3 regions of the Bacillus thuringiensis genome follow, and region 3 is predicted to be linked to each of the others. Evidence: predicted binding sites of a transcription regulator. Region 3 holds the regulator's gene; each other region holds the start of a gene.

Region 1 (5,204 bases), 560 kb from region 3:
GTAAAAAAAATTAACAATAAAGATGCAGGGGGAATTGAGTACTTAGGGGCTTATTTACGTGATCGTGAAAAACAAAATCAAAATACATTAAAGGTACATGCTGGAGATGTTGTTGGAGCAAGTACTCCTGTTTCAGCATTATTACAAGACGAACCTACAATTGAATTTCTAAATGATTTGAAATTCGATGTTGGAACGATAGGAAATCATGAATTTGATGAAGGTGTTGAGGAAATGCATCGCCTTATTTATGGTGGATACCATGAGAAAACAGGTAATTTTAAAGGAGCAAAATTCCCATATGTTGCTGCGAATTTCTATAATAAATCCACCGGTCGTTTATTTTTACCACCATTCACTATAAAAAAGGTACAAGGAGTTCCTGTTGGCTTTATCGGAGTCGTAACAACGGATGTTCCTAACCTTGTTATGCCTACTATGCTAAAGAATGTAGAAATTACAGATGAAGTTGAAGCTATTAACAAATCCGTAAAGCAATTAAAAAAACTAGGCGTTAAATCTATCGTTGTTCTTGCACATAACGGAGGTACAACAGATGGGAACGGAGTAACAAATGGTGATATCGTCCGATTAGCAAATGAGACTGATCCGGAAGTCGATGTTATTTTTGGTGGGCATAGCCACACTTATGTAAATGGAACTGTTAATAATAAACTTGTCGTACAAGCAAATTCATATGGTATGGCTTTTGCTGATGTTGATGTAAAGATTGATCGTAAGACACAAGATATTGTTGAGAAAAAAGCAGAAATTGTTACAACTTACCATGAAGGCATGGAGCCTGATAAAAAAATAAAGAAGAAGATGGAGAAATATCAAGCAAAAATCGCACCTCTTGTTAATGAAGTTGTAGGTAAGTCTATTGCTCCACTAGATCGCAAACTCAATACGGCTGGTGAATCTACTCTGGGAAATTTGGTTGCTGATGCCCAGCGTGCAACAATGCAATCCCAAATTGCACTTATGAATCCTGGTGGTATTCGTAATGACTTAGATGCTGGTGATATTACATGGGGAGAGATATATGGTATTCAACCATTCGGAAATCAATTAATAAAAGTAAATTTAACAGGTCAAGACATTCGTGATATTTTAAATCAACAATGGCAAAAAGATATAACAAGAATGCTTCAAATTTCAGGGATCCAATACACTTGGGATGCGAACAAGCCTAATGGAGAAAAAGTAACAAGTATTCGCTTAACAAATGGAGAAGAAATTATTCCTTCTAAAACTTACAGCGTCGTTGCGAACGCATTTCTAGCTTCAGGTGGAGATGGATTTGTATCCTTTAGAAACGGTAAAGATGCTGAAACAGGACCAACTGATTTTGAAGCATTAGTAGATTATATAAAAAAATCAAAAGAACCAATTCAGTCTATTATTGATGGAAGAATTCAAAAAATAAATTAGTTTTTTATTAATCTCAAAAACAAATAGATTACCTGTACGCTATACTTCTTAATGTGCAGGTAATCTATTTTTTGTGGGTTTGAAATAAATCTTACCGTGGTCAATGGATATACTGTATAGATGCAGAGTGCCGAAAAAAAGTGAAGTAAACAAAAGTCGATATCCTGAACGTATAGGGGGGCTTTTTTGAAAAAACGGGACATATCGAACATCAACTAGGCTTAACGATGGATGTTAAAGATACAAATAATGAATTAGAGTTATGGTGTGCTAAGACGAAGGAAGGGAAGTGGCCGAAAGAAAATACGCATCGTGCAGGATATATCATTTGTTATCCAAAAGAATAGAGAAATATGACTGTTTATGCGTATGAGCCTTGGTATATTCGCTATGTAGGAGAAATTGCTAAAAAATATATAAGGAAAAACTAACTTTAGAGGAATATATGAGATAAGAAAGCCACAGTGAATTGAAAATCTGTATTTTTTGTTTAGGCAATAATATTTTATAAAATAGTAGGGTACTTTATTTTAATAGATTCAAAAACTGCCTATCTAAAAATTTGATAGGCAGTTTTTTTACTTTTTGGCAAAAAGTGAAATGATTTTATTATGTTTACACATATAGAAAATGTAATTATTCCAAACACCAATCATTGCCCTTCATTATTAGCAATAGGATAGCTACTTAAGGATAAAAAAGAATTCGCCAACTTTTGTGCAAAATGTAATGGGGGCTCTACCGATTGGACATGAATATACATAATTAAGGGATTCATGTACAGCCAGTGATTATGTAAAGCACTGACAATAATTCCTTGTTGTATAATTGATTGCATAAATGCAGGAATCTCTTCTTGTAGAACAGCGATTTCGCCTAAATTTAATGCATTACCATTTTGATCCAACGATTCAAAACTTACTCCGACGGGTACTACATTGGTACTCCGTTTTCCTTGAACAAGCACGCTAAAATCGCGGTGAAAAGACACCGAACAACCACCTTGACTTATTTTACTTTTTCCTTTAAGTATTGTAGCAAATTGTTCACAAATGAAATTAAGATTGTGCATAAATTCAATCCCTTTCTCGTACAAAATTATATAATTAGAGATTTGAATGTTTATTTTAAAAGAAATACAAGCTATAGTACTTGGCTATTCGGAACTTTATTGGAGGTGATTAATGTATCCGAGTTATTAAACTTACGATTTATGATAGTCTGTTCGAGATGTTATTATAAAAAATTCATAAAGTATGCACTTACATATTTTTAGTTTATGTAGATTAAATAAATATGTATTTAAATTTGAATGATAAAACTAGAAAAACAACGTTGAGAAAATAACCAATAATATTTTGTTTTCTATAAAAAAACACTACTAAAAAATGAGTTCTAAAATACCGTACCTATTCACGAAGAATTTAGTTGTTTCTCCCTGTATCTATTTATATTTTTCGGTATAGAAAACAATTCCTATGAATACAGAGGGAAATTCTTTAAGGTTTTCTTAGAATTTAGTAAAGGTTATTTTAACCAAAATTTTCATAGAAATACCTTCAAAAAGAACAAGAGTTCGTATATAATGAGAACAAACGTTCTTTATTTAGGAGTGATTACCTTGTATGATTATTTTCTTTTACCGAATCGTATTATTCTTTGTGTAGATCTTCGTAGCTTTTATGCGAGTGTATCATGTATTAAAAAAGGACTTGATCCAAGATATACAAAATTGGCTGTCGTAGGGGATGTGAATCAGAGCGGATCAATTGTATTAGCGGCAACACCGCCATTAAAAGCGTTAGGAATAAAGAAGATGGCTCGTTTGTACGAAATACCGAAGCGACCAGATATTATTATTGTGAATCCAATTATGCATACGTATATGAAGTGTTCAACTTTCATAACGGGTTTAGCTTTGCAGTATGTCGCGCCGGAAGATTTTCATCAATATAGTATCGATGAATTTTTTATGGATATGACTGCAAGCATTCATTTGTTTGCCAGTAATCCGCGCGAGTTCGCATTAAAGTTCAAGCGAGAAATATATGAACGCACACGGATTGAAAGTACGATTGGTATAGGGCCTAATTTATTATTGAGTAAAGTTGCGATGGATGTGGAAGCAAAAAAGAATAAAGATGGAATAGCGCAGTGGACGTATGACGATATACCCGAGAAGTTATGGGGCATTAGACCGCTTAGTAAATTTTGGGGTATATCGTATAAAACGGAAATGAAATTGAACCGAAAAGGTATACATACAATAGGGGAGTTAGCGCAGTACCCTTTGAAATATTTAAAGCAGTCGTTCGGTGTAATAGGAGAAGAATTACATTTACACAGTAACGGGATTGATTTTAGCAGAATAGCAGAAAAATACGTTCCTGCAACAACATCTATAGCGAAAAGCCAAATATTATTACGTGATTATTCGATAGAAGAGTTCATCGTTATTTTACTAGAGCACATAGAAGAAATTTGTTATAGGTTGAGGAGAGAAAAGAAATGCGCGCAAACAATTCATTTTTCGGTTGGATATAGCAAGGAATACGGCGGGGGAATAAAAAAGGCACATACGTTAAATAGAGCAACAAATTTAACAATGGATATATATAATGTTTGTACATATTTTTTATACGAGAGACATACAGGAGAACCAATTCGATCAATAAGTATCTCGCTAACCAATTTAATAAATGAAGGGGAAGAGCAAATTTCGCTTTTCGATAATATTGTACAAAGAGAAAAAGAAATGAGATTAACGAAAGTTATGGACGAAATTCGAACACGGTTTGGTAAGAACAGTATTTTACGAGGGATTTCCTACACAAGCGTCGCAACAGCAAGATATAGAAACACATTATTAGGAGGGCATAAATCGTGAAGAATGCTAACATGCCAAAAGGAAGAGGAATGGTGAAGTGGCAACCGTTTGCTAGTATGCCAGAGCAATTTGCAGTTATTAAAGAAATGATAAAGGAGCAAACGAAAGCCTCGCGTCCAATTGTAACGCAAGATGCAAAAGAAATGATTGAAAATAAGCTATTAACTTCATTTTTAGGTGAAGAAGAGGTTTTACTTACATATTATAAAGACGGCTATTTATATAAAAATTACATAACAGTCGTGGATATTAATCCATTAAATGAGACGATTACTTGTACAGATGCTTTTCATAATCAAAGACTGTTTAAGTTTGGTGATGTAATTGAAGTGAATTAGAGGGGGAAATAGAAGTGATGACATCTTCCTAACTTAATTATATCATGTAATTTACGTTCGAAATAGACTGTTTCTTCTCATTTACTGCTGTTACAATCAAGAACACATGAATAGTAAGGAGAGGTGCCAAATGAGTTCTTTCGTTCTCGATTTTCAGGAAATAGAAAAAACGCAGCTTTTTCTCGTTGGTGGAAAAGGATTGAATTTAGGGGAGTTATCCAATATTCAAGGGATACAAGTGCCAGAAGGATTTTGTGTTACAACGGTAGGGTATGAACAGGCCATCGGAAAAAATGAAGCGTTTCAAACTTTGTTGAATCAATTAGCAATGCTAAAAATTGAGGAACGAGATCAAATTGGTGAAATTAGTAAGAAGATTAGAGAAGTCATTATGGCGGTGGAAATTCCAGTTGATGTAGTGGAATTAGTAGCTCATTATCTTTCGCACTTTGGCGATGAACATGCGTATGCAGTGCGTTCGAGTGCTACTGCTGAAGATTTACCGTATGCCTCGTTTGCTGGTCAACAAGATACGTATTTAAATA
Region 2 (5,204 bases), 1.4 Mb from region 3:
GTTTACATTCATTACATTTTCGAATTCTTGAGCCGTAATTTTCCAAAGTTGTGCATTTTGATTTACAATCGATGCATTATTTATTATAAGATCGGGAGCCGTATGTCTATTAAGTATATAATTTGCCCAATTGTTAACTTGCTGAGAATCTGAAACATCAATTACTTGGAAATCATGTATTTTACTGTACTGTTTTTTCAGTTCTTCAATTTTATCTTTTGAACGTCCACAACCATATATGTTCCACCCTAATTCATGAAATCGATCAACCATCGCACGTCCTAGCCCTTGTGTCACGCCTGTAATAATTACAGATTTACTAATTTCTTTTCGCTTCATTTCTCTCATCCTCCTTCCCTATATCTTACTCTCTTCATTTTTATTCAGCCATTTACTAAAGTATCAACTCAACTCATACTTTAGTAATGGTTTTGATATTGCATACATAAACAAAAAAGTAACCATCATGGTTACTTTTTGCTATATATCTAAAAATTCATTGTTTATTTCATTATTGTTTTTACATTTCAACTTCTCTTTTCCACATTTCTCACATTGATACATATAAAGTGAAACTTTAATCAGTGAGGGTTTTGTTCATCCTCCACTGATTATTAGTTGAACCAATCGAGCTGCCCGGCAAATAGCGGGATAAACTACACCTAGTGTACTTTTTCAAAAATTTTCATTATCCTGCATCTTAATAAAAATATATTTATGTTTACAATGCGATTCACTCAAATAATTTTTAAACCACTTTTTCAACACAACACATTCCATCCTTATGATAGAACCTTTATTTAGCTGCCTTATTACATACTTTTATTTAAATATTCAATCTCATGTTGCAATTTTTTAAATTGCTCAAAATGCATGGTAATAGATTGGCTACTACCATAATCAACATTTTGTTTCACTAATATAACACCCGTATCATGAAAAAGCGCTTCAAGTTCTTTCCTAATAGACACTTTCGCAATATGAGCTGTTTTAATTGCAGATAAAATTGCAATTTCATTAAACTTTAATTTTATTTCATTTGGACAAAATGCGTCTTCAACTAATATAACTTCATTACTATAAATTAGTGCAACAAGATTACTTGATTTGGCATCTGTTAAATCAACTTTTTTCATAATATCTTTCATTACATTTTGCCTCCTTTATTTTCGTATATATCAATTATACAAATTTTTTTAAAAAATTACTCAACTTTATTATATTAATTTTAACACACTTTTATTGAAATCCATGCTCCAAACGTTTTACTGTTCCACAATTTTTATTATATGAACCATCTGGACTATACCTCCATATAGTAATGTTAACAACTTATTATAAAGCAGGTGAAAATTATGCCATCAGTTGTAGGGAATTTAGTTGTACAAAATAGTAATGGTTCATTTAACTTAGGTGATTTCTACAACGTTTCTCCGAAAGAAAATACGAAAGCTTATAATGGTTCCGGCGCATCAAACGTTGGCTTTGTTGTTAATACTTTTAGCGGTGTTAGTGCGACCAATACATTTGATTCTGACCTTGCAGATCAAAACCAAGTGGGTACAGCCTAATCTTATGTTCAACTTTCTGTATAGAAAATTTAAATTTGTCTATACTATAATCAGGCTGTTTGACAGCTCTTGTTGATTTTGGAGTACCCTATCTTTTTCTCCCTTTCCCTGGGGCTCAGCAGCTAGCACGAAGCTAGCTGCTTTTTCTTGTATTATTTGTTTCATAAATCAGAAATAAAAGAAGCTGCCATTTAATATTCAGCTTCTTTTACGTTATTTCAATAATATCCATAGCGTTAAATACATAAGTTTTATAAAAGGCGTCTGTACAAATTACAATTTGTTTTACCGGATTGATATGTACAACTGTCATATAGCTTGTTAATATGTAGCCATCTTCAAAATATGTTACCAATATTTCTTTCTCAGACAGTAATGACGTTAATAATTTATCAGAAATTCTCTCTTTTGCTTCGTTTGTTAAAAGCGGTTTTTGTACTTTTAATTTCTCTCCAATAATCTTTCTCATATTTAAAAGTTGTTCGGACATTACTGTAAACGGAACCCACTCTCTTTCTTCTTTTTGTATCTTTACATCGTTCATTTTTTATCTCCTTGATCATTTATACATTTATTTAGCCATACTATCCCTTAGTTATTTTTAATACTCACTAAACTCGGATTTACTTCTAAACTATAATTAGGTTACCCTCTCAAAAGAACATTCGTTCTTATTACACACGAACTTACGTTCTTTTGAGAAGAGCCATACTTATTATTTTTTAACAAAAAACAAAATTTTAATTATCTCCATACTTTTTTCCTTTATCAAATAAACTTCTCATTTTTTATGTAAAATGCATATAACAACTAAAAGGCGACTTCACACAAAGTGAAATCGCCTGTTTCTAAAAAATATTTCAAATTTTATTTTTCTATCCTAACTAATGTTCTTTCTGGAATACATAATTCATCTATATTAAAATGATTTATTTTTAATTTCAATTCCCCTACTCGTTCCTTATCTTCATCACCAACCCAACAACTAAATAATTCGAAATAGTCTCCATCTTCCGAATAGCCTTCCATAATCTTGCATAAAGTTAAAATTTTTTCTTTCGCTTCTTTTTTTCCTTTACGTTTTGCCACTCGACAAGTTCAATTCCCCAACTAGTTGAAACCTCATATGTGTAATTTGTTTGGAATTGATACTCATGTACAATTTCAAGCATACTTTCATCTGCAAAACACGGTCCAAAAACAATTACATCATTAGAATCTGGATCCGTTAACGGAATTTCTACATTACAGCCTATGTAACTTGCTAAACTCATTTTATACTCCTCCAATATTCGTATAAAAATACTTCATAGTATATTTGTTTACTCAAATATAAAATCCCTGCCTAAACAAAAAAGTTTTAAATTTTTTCGTTTATTAACCATCTATAACTGAAAACATATGCTATGATGAACGAACTCACAAAGCATAAGAAAAGAGAGCATTTACAACACTCTCTTTTCTTACATACTCTATGAAACTTTACAAAACTGAATCAGTGATTTTTATTATTACATTTCATTACATATACTTAGGTTGTACTATTATATGTAACTCTCTCTCTGTATCCGCTTTTTTCGGATGACGAAAATAATTAAGTTCGTACTTTAACACTTTATACTCAACAATCCCGATTTTAATCCCTTTCGTTTCTTTTAATATAGCTAATAAATCACTTACATTTTCATCATATGACTCAAAAATTTTCGCGCGGCCCTCTCCTTGAAAGATTACTTTCATATATTCTCCCCACCTTAATTTATTGATGTGGTAAATGACGCGTTTAAAACGATTCATTCTTTATCCTAAAATTTTCACACCAAAAAGAACATCCTTTCCATTCGAATGCTCAGCTTTTTACTAATTATCCATGTTAAATATTTATTCAAAAACATTATATGTATTATTTTTCAAATTATGTTCGATATCCATTATTAAAGGATAAATATATGTAACACCCTTGCATAATGAAAACCGTATAATATACACTTTCGTTGAAATAATTATAGCACCTTTAATTACCATCCATAATTTCCCATTGTAATTCTTAATATTTAAATGTAATATTGTATTGTCTTACTATCTATTTATAACTCACACACTAATTAGAAAAGGGAACTCTATATGAGTTCCCTTTTCTAATTATGATTACAATCATTATTTCTTTTCTAGAAATTTAAATGTATCTTTAAATTCTTTATTATTCACTTTAATATCAGCATCTTTCAATAAATCATTGACTACTTGTTGTTTCCATTTACCTGTCGTATCTTGTAGTCTTTGTTGTTCTAAATCTTTACGAATTTTTTCCTTTACTTCATCAAATGGCTTTAATTCTTTTTTATCCGTCACTTTAATAATATGGTAACCGTAAGTTGTTTTAACTGGATCACTTACTTGGCCTGCATCTAATTTATACGCAGCTTCCTCAAATTCTTTCACTGTTTGTCCAGGAGCAAAACCAGATATTTCCCCACCCTGTTCCTTTGACCCAGTATCTTCTGAATACTGTTTTGCTAAGGCAGCAAAATCTTCACCATTATTTACTTTCTCCTTTACTTCTTTAGCCGTTTTTTCATCTTTCACTAAAATGTGACTTACTTTCATTTCTGGTTTATAGTTATCTTTCACATCTTTTTCTGTGACTGTTGCTTTAATCGCTTTCTCAAATGCAATTTCTGGCTTCATTTTTTCTTTTAATTCATCTTCATTTTTCAATCCAAGTTGTTCTAAAGTCGATTTAAAGTTCTCACCCATTTTATCTTTTGCTTCTTCTACTTTCTTTTTTGCTTCCTCATCCGAAACTTTATATTTATCTAGTAATGCCTTACTTAACATCATTTGATATAAAGTACTTTCTCCATATTGTTGTCGTAATTCTTTACTTAATTCTTTCTCTGTAACATTTCCTACTTTTGATGTTACTACGTTGTCTGAGGAACCGCATGCAGATAATGCTAGCATCACGCATGAAATAATTGTTCCAATAAATATTTTTTTCTTTTTCAATTCAAATACCTCACTTTTATCATTATGCAAATTAACTATACACAGGCATTGTGAAAACAGTGTGTTTTCTACATGTAATTCATTTCATATGAGTTGACTATGTATCATGCATTTCCATTTTCAAACATAAAGAGTCTTCTTACTATTATGTATAGTAAGAAGACTCTTTACATACACCTCAAAAACAATACGACTGCTATAGTTACTTAATACTTACATGTTCTTCAGGTATCCAACGATTCTGCCCGATATCTACTGCATTTCCCACTCTAACCCACACTCGAAAAGATGTCGATCCATCTATAGTTCCTTTATAATTCATACATTCAGGCTCTTCATAATAATTTACTCTGTAGCCAACAGGATATTTCGAAGTTGTATAAAACCATTTCACCTTAAAATGTTTTAAATATGCCCACTGCTTATCGTTCCCTAAACAAATCATATCTTGCTCACCGCCTCCCCAATAACCTGTTAAGATTAAATATGGAATTTTCTGAGTGAGTGCACCTGTAAATTGAGGATTCATGGGGTTTTCATATAAATTTATTCCGTATCCATCAGGATATTTCGAAACTGCAATACCAATGCCATTCGGTTGCTGTGTATACACTATGTTAGGTT
Region 3 (5,204 bases):
ACTTTGTGTATTAGCACTTGTAAAACGTAAAGATAGTTACGGTTATGAACTTGTTCAGCAAATTTCTAATAAATTTTTAATATCGGAAGGGTCAGTATACCCTTTATTACGCCGTTTGACGAAAGAAGGGTATTTTCAAACGTATTTAAAGGAATCTACGGAAGGGCCACCTCGTAAATATTATCAATTAACAGAGCAAGGGGAAACGCAATTTCATTTGTTAGTAACAGAATGGCGTGATTTTGCGAAAGGGGTACAAGAAATTATTGAAGGGGTGGAATGGGATGAGTAAAGAAGGGTTTCTTAAAGAATTATCAAGTTATCTTAGAAAGTTACCAGAGGAGGAGAGGCAAGATATTTTATCGGATTATGAAGAGCACTTTCAATTTGGGATAGAAGAGGGGAAAACTGAATCAGAAATAATACAGGGCCTTGGTTCTCCGAAAGTAATCGCAAAAGAATTACTTGCGATGTATCGCTTCGATGAAATGAAAAAAAATCCATCGACTTCAAATGTGACAAGAGCTGTTATGGCAGCGATTGGACTTAGTTTGTTTAATTTTATTATTGTGTTAGGCCCGTTAGTCGCAATTATTGCTTTTATATTTTCTTTTTGGATTGGTGGTATTGCTAGTGTAGTAACACCATTTTTCGTGATTGGAAAAGTATTTATGGGTACTTTTATATGGTTGGATCTTTTCGTTAGTATAACGTTTGTTGGAGTAGGTTTATTATTATGTATTATCGCTTTTTATAGTACAAAGTGGTTTAAGAGATTGTGTGTACGATATGTAATATGGAACTTCAAAATGATAAAAGGAGAGTAAATGATGAAAAAACTATTTTTAATCGCTATCGCTTGTATCATTATTGGAGTAATAGGAATTTCCCAAACATATGAAAAAGCAGTACAAACTGCTGAAAAAGGCGATAAAGAAAATATAATTAAAAACGAAACATTAAAAAATATAGAAGTTAAGTTAGATGCCGGGGATATTATTGTCCGAAAATCTCCTGACTCTTCTTTTTATATCAAGCAATCAGGAGATGTACGTAAACAAGAGATTCGTATCGCAGAAGATGGTGACACATTAAAAATTATTGGGGAAAGAGAAAAAGGTGCTTCATTTGATTTTTCTTTTTACGATTTTAGGTTTCAAACGTCTAAATTGACTCTCCTTGTGCCCGAACGCTCCTACCAAGATGTAAAAGTAAATTCATCTGCCGGACAAATCGAAATGAGTGATGTGAAAAGTGATAGCGTAAGTGTTAGAACACTTGCTGGAGAAGTAGAGTTGAAACAAGTAACGGCTAAGAATGTGGAGGGATCGACAAAAGCTGGTGAGGTGAACTTTAAGAAGGTATTAGGGAAAGTGACCGCAAAAACAACAAGTGGGGAAATAAATATTCAAGATCATGATTCTAAGTATAATCTAGAAGCAAGTTCAACTGCGGGAGATATAGATATTACTTTATCGGAAAAACCACAAGATGCGGTAATTACTGGGCAAAGTGCTGCCGGAGATGTAACAATTTTTAATGAAGAAAATAATAACGTAACAATTGGAAATGGTAGTAAAAAGATTAGCGGTAAAACGGCTGCTGGAGATGTGACGATTGAAACTCGCTAATAAGAAATAGAATGTATGGAAATCTATCAAAATACAAAAAAGAAGATAATTACCGTATATAAATAAGGTAATTATCTTCTTTTGTTATTTTTAATGTAAATCACGATATACGCCAATTACTTTCCCGATAACTGACACTTGTTTTAAAATGATAGGTTCTAATGAAGAGTTTTCTGGTTGTAGACGGAAATGGTCTTTTTCTTTATAGAAACGTTTAACAGTTGCTTCGTTATCTTCTGTTAAAGCGACTACAATTTCACCATTATATGCAGACTGTTGTTGGCGAACAACAACTAAATCTCCATCGAAAATACCAGCTTCAATCATACTATCTCCAGAAATACGTAACATGAACACTTGGTCTGCTCCAGCAACAATACTAGCTGGAAGTGGGAAATGTTCCTCTACGCTTTCGACAGCTGTAATTGGTAAACCAGCAGTAACTTTTCCGACAATTGGAACTTGAATAACAGATTGTGTTTCTGTATCGATTCGGTCTACGCCTAAAATTTCAATCGCTCGTGGTTTCGTTGGATCGCGTCGAATGTATCCTTTTTCTTCTAATCGTGATAAATGTCCGTGCACTGTAGAACTAGAAGCGAGGCCGACTGCTTGACCGATTTCACGTACGGAAGGTGGATATCCTTTTTCTTGTACTTTTAGCTTAATAAAGTCGAGAATGTCTTGCTGGCGTTTCGTTAACTTTTCCATGTTTTCTAACACCTCGTTTTCTTTCATTTTTCTTATTAATAAGTATAACATGTGAAAAAACATTCTACAAACATAAGTTCGAACAAATGGCTGATTTATGTTACACTATAGGGAAATAATAGGGAGAAAGAGGGGTTCAAAATGAATGCAATTATTTATGCACGTGTGAGTACAACGAAAGAAGCACAAGAAACATCATTATTACGTCAAAAAGATGAATTATTGCATTTAGCTGAGCGCTATCAAATGAATGTTTCTAAGGTGATTGAAGAGCAGGCTAGTGGATATACAATTGAGCGTGACGGTATATTAGAGGTGTTGGATACAATTCGAGACGAACAAATTGATGTGTTACTTATACAAGATGAAACGCGACTTGGTAGAGGAAATGCGAAAATCGCATTAATGCATTGTTTACATAAAGAAGGTATAAAAGTATATACGCATACACATAATGGTGAATTACAATTGTCGGATTCTGATTCGATGGTATTAGATATTATTGGTATTGTTGAAGAATATCAAAGAAAGATTCATAATTTGAAAATTAAACGAGGTATGCAACGTGCAGTAGAAAAAGGCTATCGTCCAGAAAAAAATTTAAAAAATCGGCATTTAAGTGTAGGAAGAGAGAAAAAAGAAGTGCCAATTGAGGAAATTGTACGTTTGCGAAAAAGTGAACTCACGTTTGAAGAAATTGCAGCAACACTACGTGGATTTGGTCATAATGTTTCAAAGGCGACTGTACATCGTAGATATGTAGAGTATACGAAGCAATTGCTTGATAAAGAAGAGTAACTATTGTATGATAATAATCAGTTTTGATTAGAAGGGGGATTCGAGATGATTAATCACGAACTCGTTGAACGCATTAACTTCTTAGCGAAAAAAGCAAAAGCTGAAGGTTTAACTGAAGAAGAGCAACGTGAGCGTCAATCGCTACGTGAACAATATTTAAAAGGATTTCGTCAAAATATGTTAAACGAACTTAAAGGAATTAAAGTTGTTAACGAAGAAGGTACAGATGTTACACCGACGAAATTAAAAGCTTTAAAAAAGCAAGATAATGCAAAATTAAATTAAAAGATGGGCGAAGCCCATCTTTTTTTATTTGTAAAAATCGTTATTTAATAACTTTCCAGTTGTTATTAACTGTTGCTTCTATCGTTTTATGTTCCAATATATAATTAGCGATAAGTTCAGACATATCTGTTGGTATATCTTTTACTACCGGTTTGTTTTGAAACATAAAGAAATTTCCACCGCCACTTGCACGATAATTATTCATTACAACGTCATATTCTTCATTCATATTAAGAGGAACACTGTTATGCTGTAAAGATTCTACTCTTTCACCAATTGGTTTTGAAATGTTTAATACGTATGAAATCCCTTCCCACATATCGTAATTATAATGTTGTGGCTTTGGTTCTATGTAGGTAGGACTTACGATGATGGACCCATCTGTTTTTAATGTGAAATAAGAAGCAGAGAGTTCAAGAGCATCTTTTATATCTGCTCCAGTTATTCTAATTACTTTTAATGTGTTTGGATAAATATAATTAGAAACGATGTCACGCATTGTTACATGTTCCGGAAAACCTGGAGATGTATTATGGAACAAACTTGTACAAGAAATTGATACATTAGCTATATCCATCTGTATTTTATTTATAAATTCGATAAAAGGATGATCATGCAAACGAGTTTGCATAGCATCTGAAATTTGCATGTCTCCCTGAATGATTCCAATAGGTTGATCAAGCCACTTTTGTGTTTTCTCTTCGTAATCGGCTACCAATGAAATTACATTTTGGTCCGCTTCAACTCCTTGTACAGATAATAATTCAGAAGAGCTCTCTTTTTTCACCCATTTATGTTTTGTTTTTTCGAATGTTACTTTTACTTTTCCAACTGAGTGTCCATTGCATCCGGTCTGTAAAATTGTTATACCGTTAGCCATTGTGTGAGAAATTTCTCGGTGTTGATGACCTGTTAGTAAAAGGTCTATACCTTCAATTTCATGGCACATTGCATATCCTTGGTTTTCACCTGTTAACACTTCAGTCGGTTCCCCAGTTTGTAAATCTCTTTCGAATCCACCGTGATAGGCTACGACTAATAAATCTGGTTTCTCATGTTCGTGAATATAAGAAACCCATTTTTTTGTAGTCTTTAATGCATCTTCAAATAGTAAATCTTTAATGTGATGGGCCTGTTCCCAATTTGGGATGTAATGTGTTGTTACCCCTAAAATAGCAATTTTTATATTGGATTCAATCTGTTTGATTATATAAGGTTTTCCGAAATAGGGTTTTTTTATGTTTTTATCTAAAATATTTGCTGATAGGTACGGGAAGTTCGCAGTAGTCACAGCATTATTTAATATATCCATTCCGTAATTAAATTCATGATTGCCGATAATTGCAGCGTCATACTGTAAGTGATTCGCTAATAAGGACATTGGGTTTTTTTTGTTTTTTTCGTATGTAACATAATGATAAGTAAATGGTGTTCCTTGAATAAAGTCGCCATTATCAATTAAAAGAACGTTTATATTTTGGGAACGTTCTTTTTTTATAAGAGTAGAAATTTTAGCTAAACCAAGTTCTGCTGGGGAGTTATCTTGGTAGTGAATGGGATAAACAGTGCCATGTATATCGCTTGTTAATAAGATGTTTAAAGTTACAGTTTGATTATGTTCCAATATGACTCACCTTTTCTATTGTTATCTTCCAATTAATCATATCAAATATGTGAAGTGAAATTTGATGTGAATGTATAGAATGTGTAAAGATTCTGTAAATAACCAATTGTGTATCAAAATATGTGATATATTTCTTCATGTTTACGGAAGGTATT

The links. Region 3 encodes LexA, which represses DNA repair genes until DNA is damaged. Its sites were predicted from a motif close to CGAACATATGTTCG; they were not measured.
Positions count from the first base shown of each region.
Region 1: a site for LexA is predicted at 3,000-3,013, ahead of AC241_RS15470 (Y-family DNA polymerase). Genes of this name have one in related genera too.
Region 2: a site for LexA is predicted at 2,253-2,266, ahead of AC241_RS11430 (YolD-like family protein). Genes of this name have one in related genera too.

Region 1 covers NZ_CP012099.1:2,984,468-2,989,671, reverse strand. The annotation lists gene AC241_RS15480 (bifunctional metallophosphatase/5'-nucleotidase) at 1-1,434, shown strand, start outside; partial or broken gene AC241_RS33015 (M15 family metallopeptidase) at 1,617-1,888, shown strand; gene AC241_RS15475 (DUF1259 domain-containing protein) at 2,087-2,506, opposite strand; gene AC241_RS15470 (Y-family DNA polymerase) at 3,056-4,321, shown strand; gene AC241_RS15465 (YolD-like family protein) at 4,318-4,659, shown strand; gene ppsA (phosphoenolpyruvate synthase) at 4,790-5,204, shown strand, end outside.
Region 2 covers NZ_CP012099.1:2,183,095-2,188,298, reverse strand. The annotation lists gene AC241_RS11445 (SDR family oxidoreductase) at 1-339, opposite strand, end outside; partial or broken gene AC241_RS35880 (hypothetical protein) at 481-768, opposite strand; gene AC241_RS11440 (hypothetical protein) at 813-1,148, opposite strand; gene gerPF (spore germination protein GerPF) at 1,356-1,571, shown strand; gene AC241_RS11430 (YolD-like family protein) at 1,780-2,115, opposite strand; gene AC241_RS35150 (hypothetical protein) at 2,439-2,600, opposite strand; gene AC241_RS35145 (KH domain-containing protein) at 2,615-2,845, opposite strand; gene AC241_RS11420 (hypothetical protein) at 3,093-3,311, opposite strand; gene AC241_RS11415 (peptidylprolyl isomerase PrsA) at 3,729-4,580, opposite strand; gene AC241_RS11410 (glycoside hydrolase family 25 protein) at 4,783-5,204, opposite strand, start outside.
Region 3 covers NZ_CP012099.1:3,548,272-3,553,475, reverse strand. The annotation lists gene AC241_RS18215 (PadR family transcriptional regulator) at 1-292, shown strand, start outside; gene AC241_RS18210 (DUF1700 domain-containing protein) at 285-827, shown strand; gene AC241_RS18205 (DUF4097 family beta strand repeat-containing protein) at 828-1,631, shown strand; gene lexA (transcriptional repressor LexA) at 1,722-2,342, opposite strand; gene AC241_RS18195 (YneB family resolvase-like protein) at 2,484-3,140, shown strand; gene AC241_RS18190 (DUF896 domain-containing protein) at 3,186-3,425, shown strand; gene AC241_RS18185 (bifunctional metallophosphatase/5'-nucleotidase) at 3,466-5,049, opposite strand.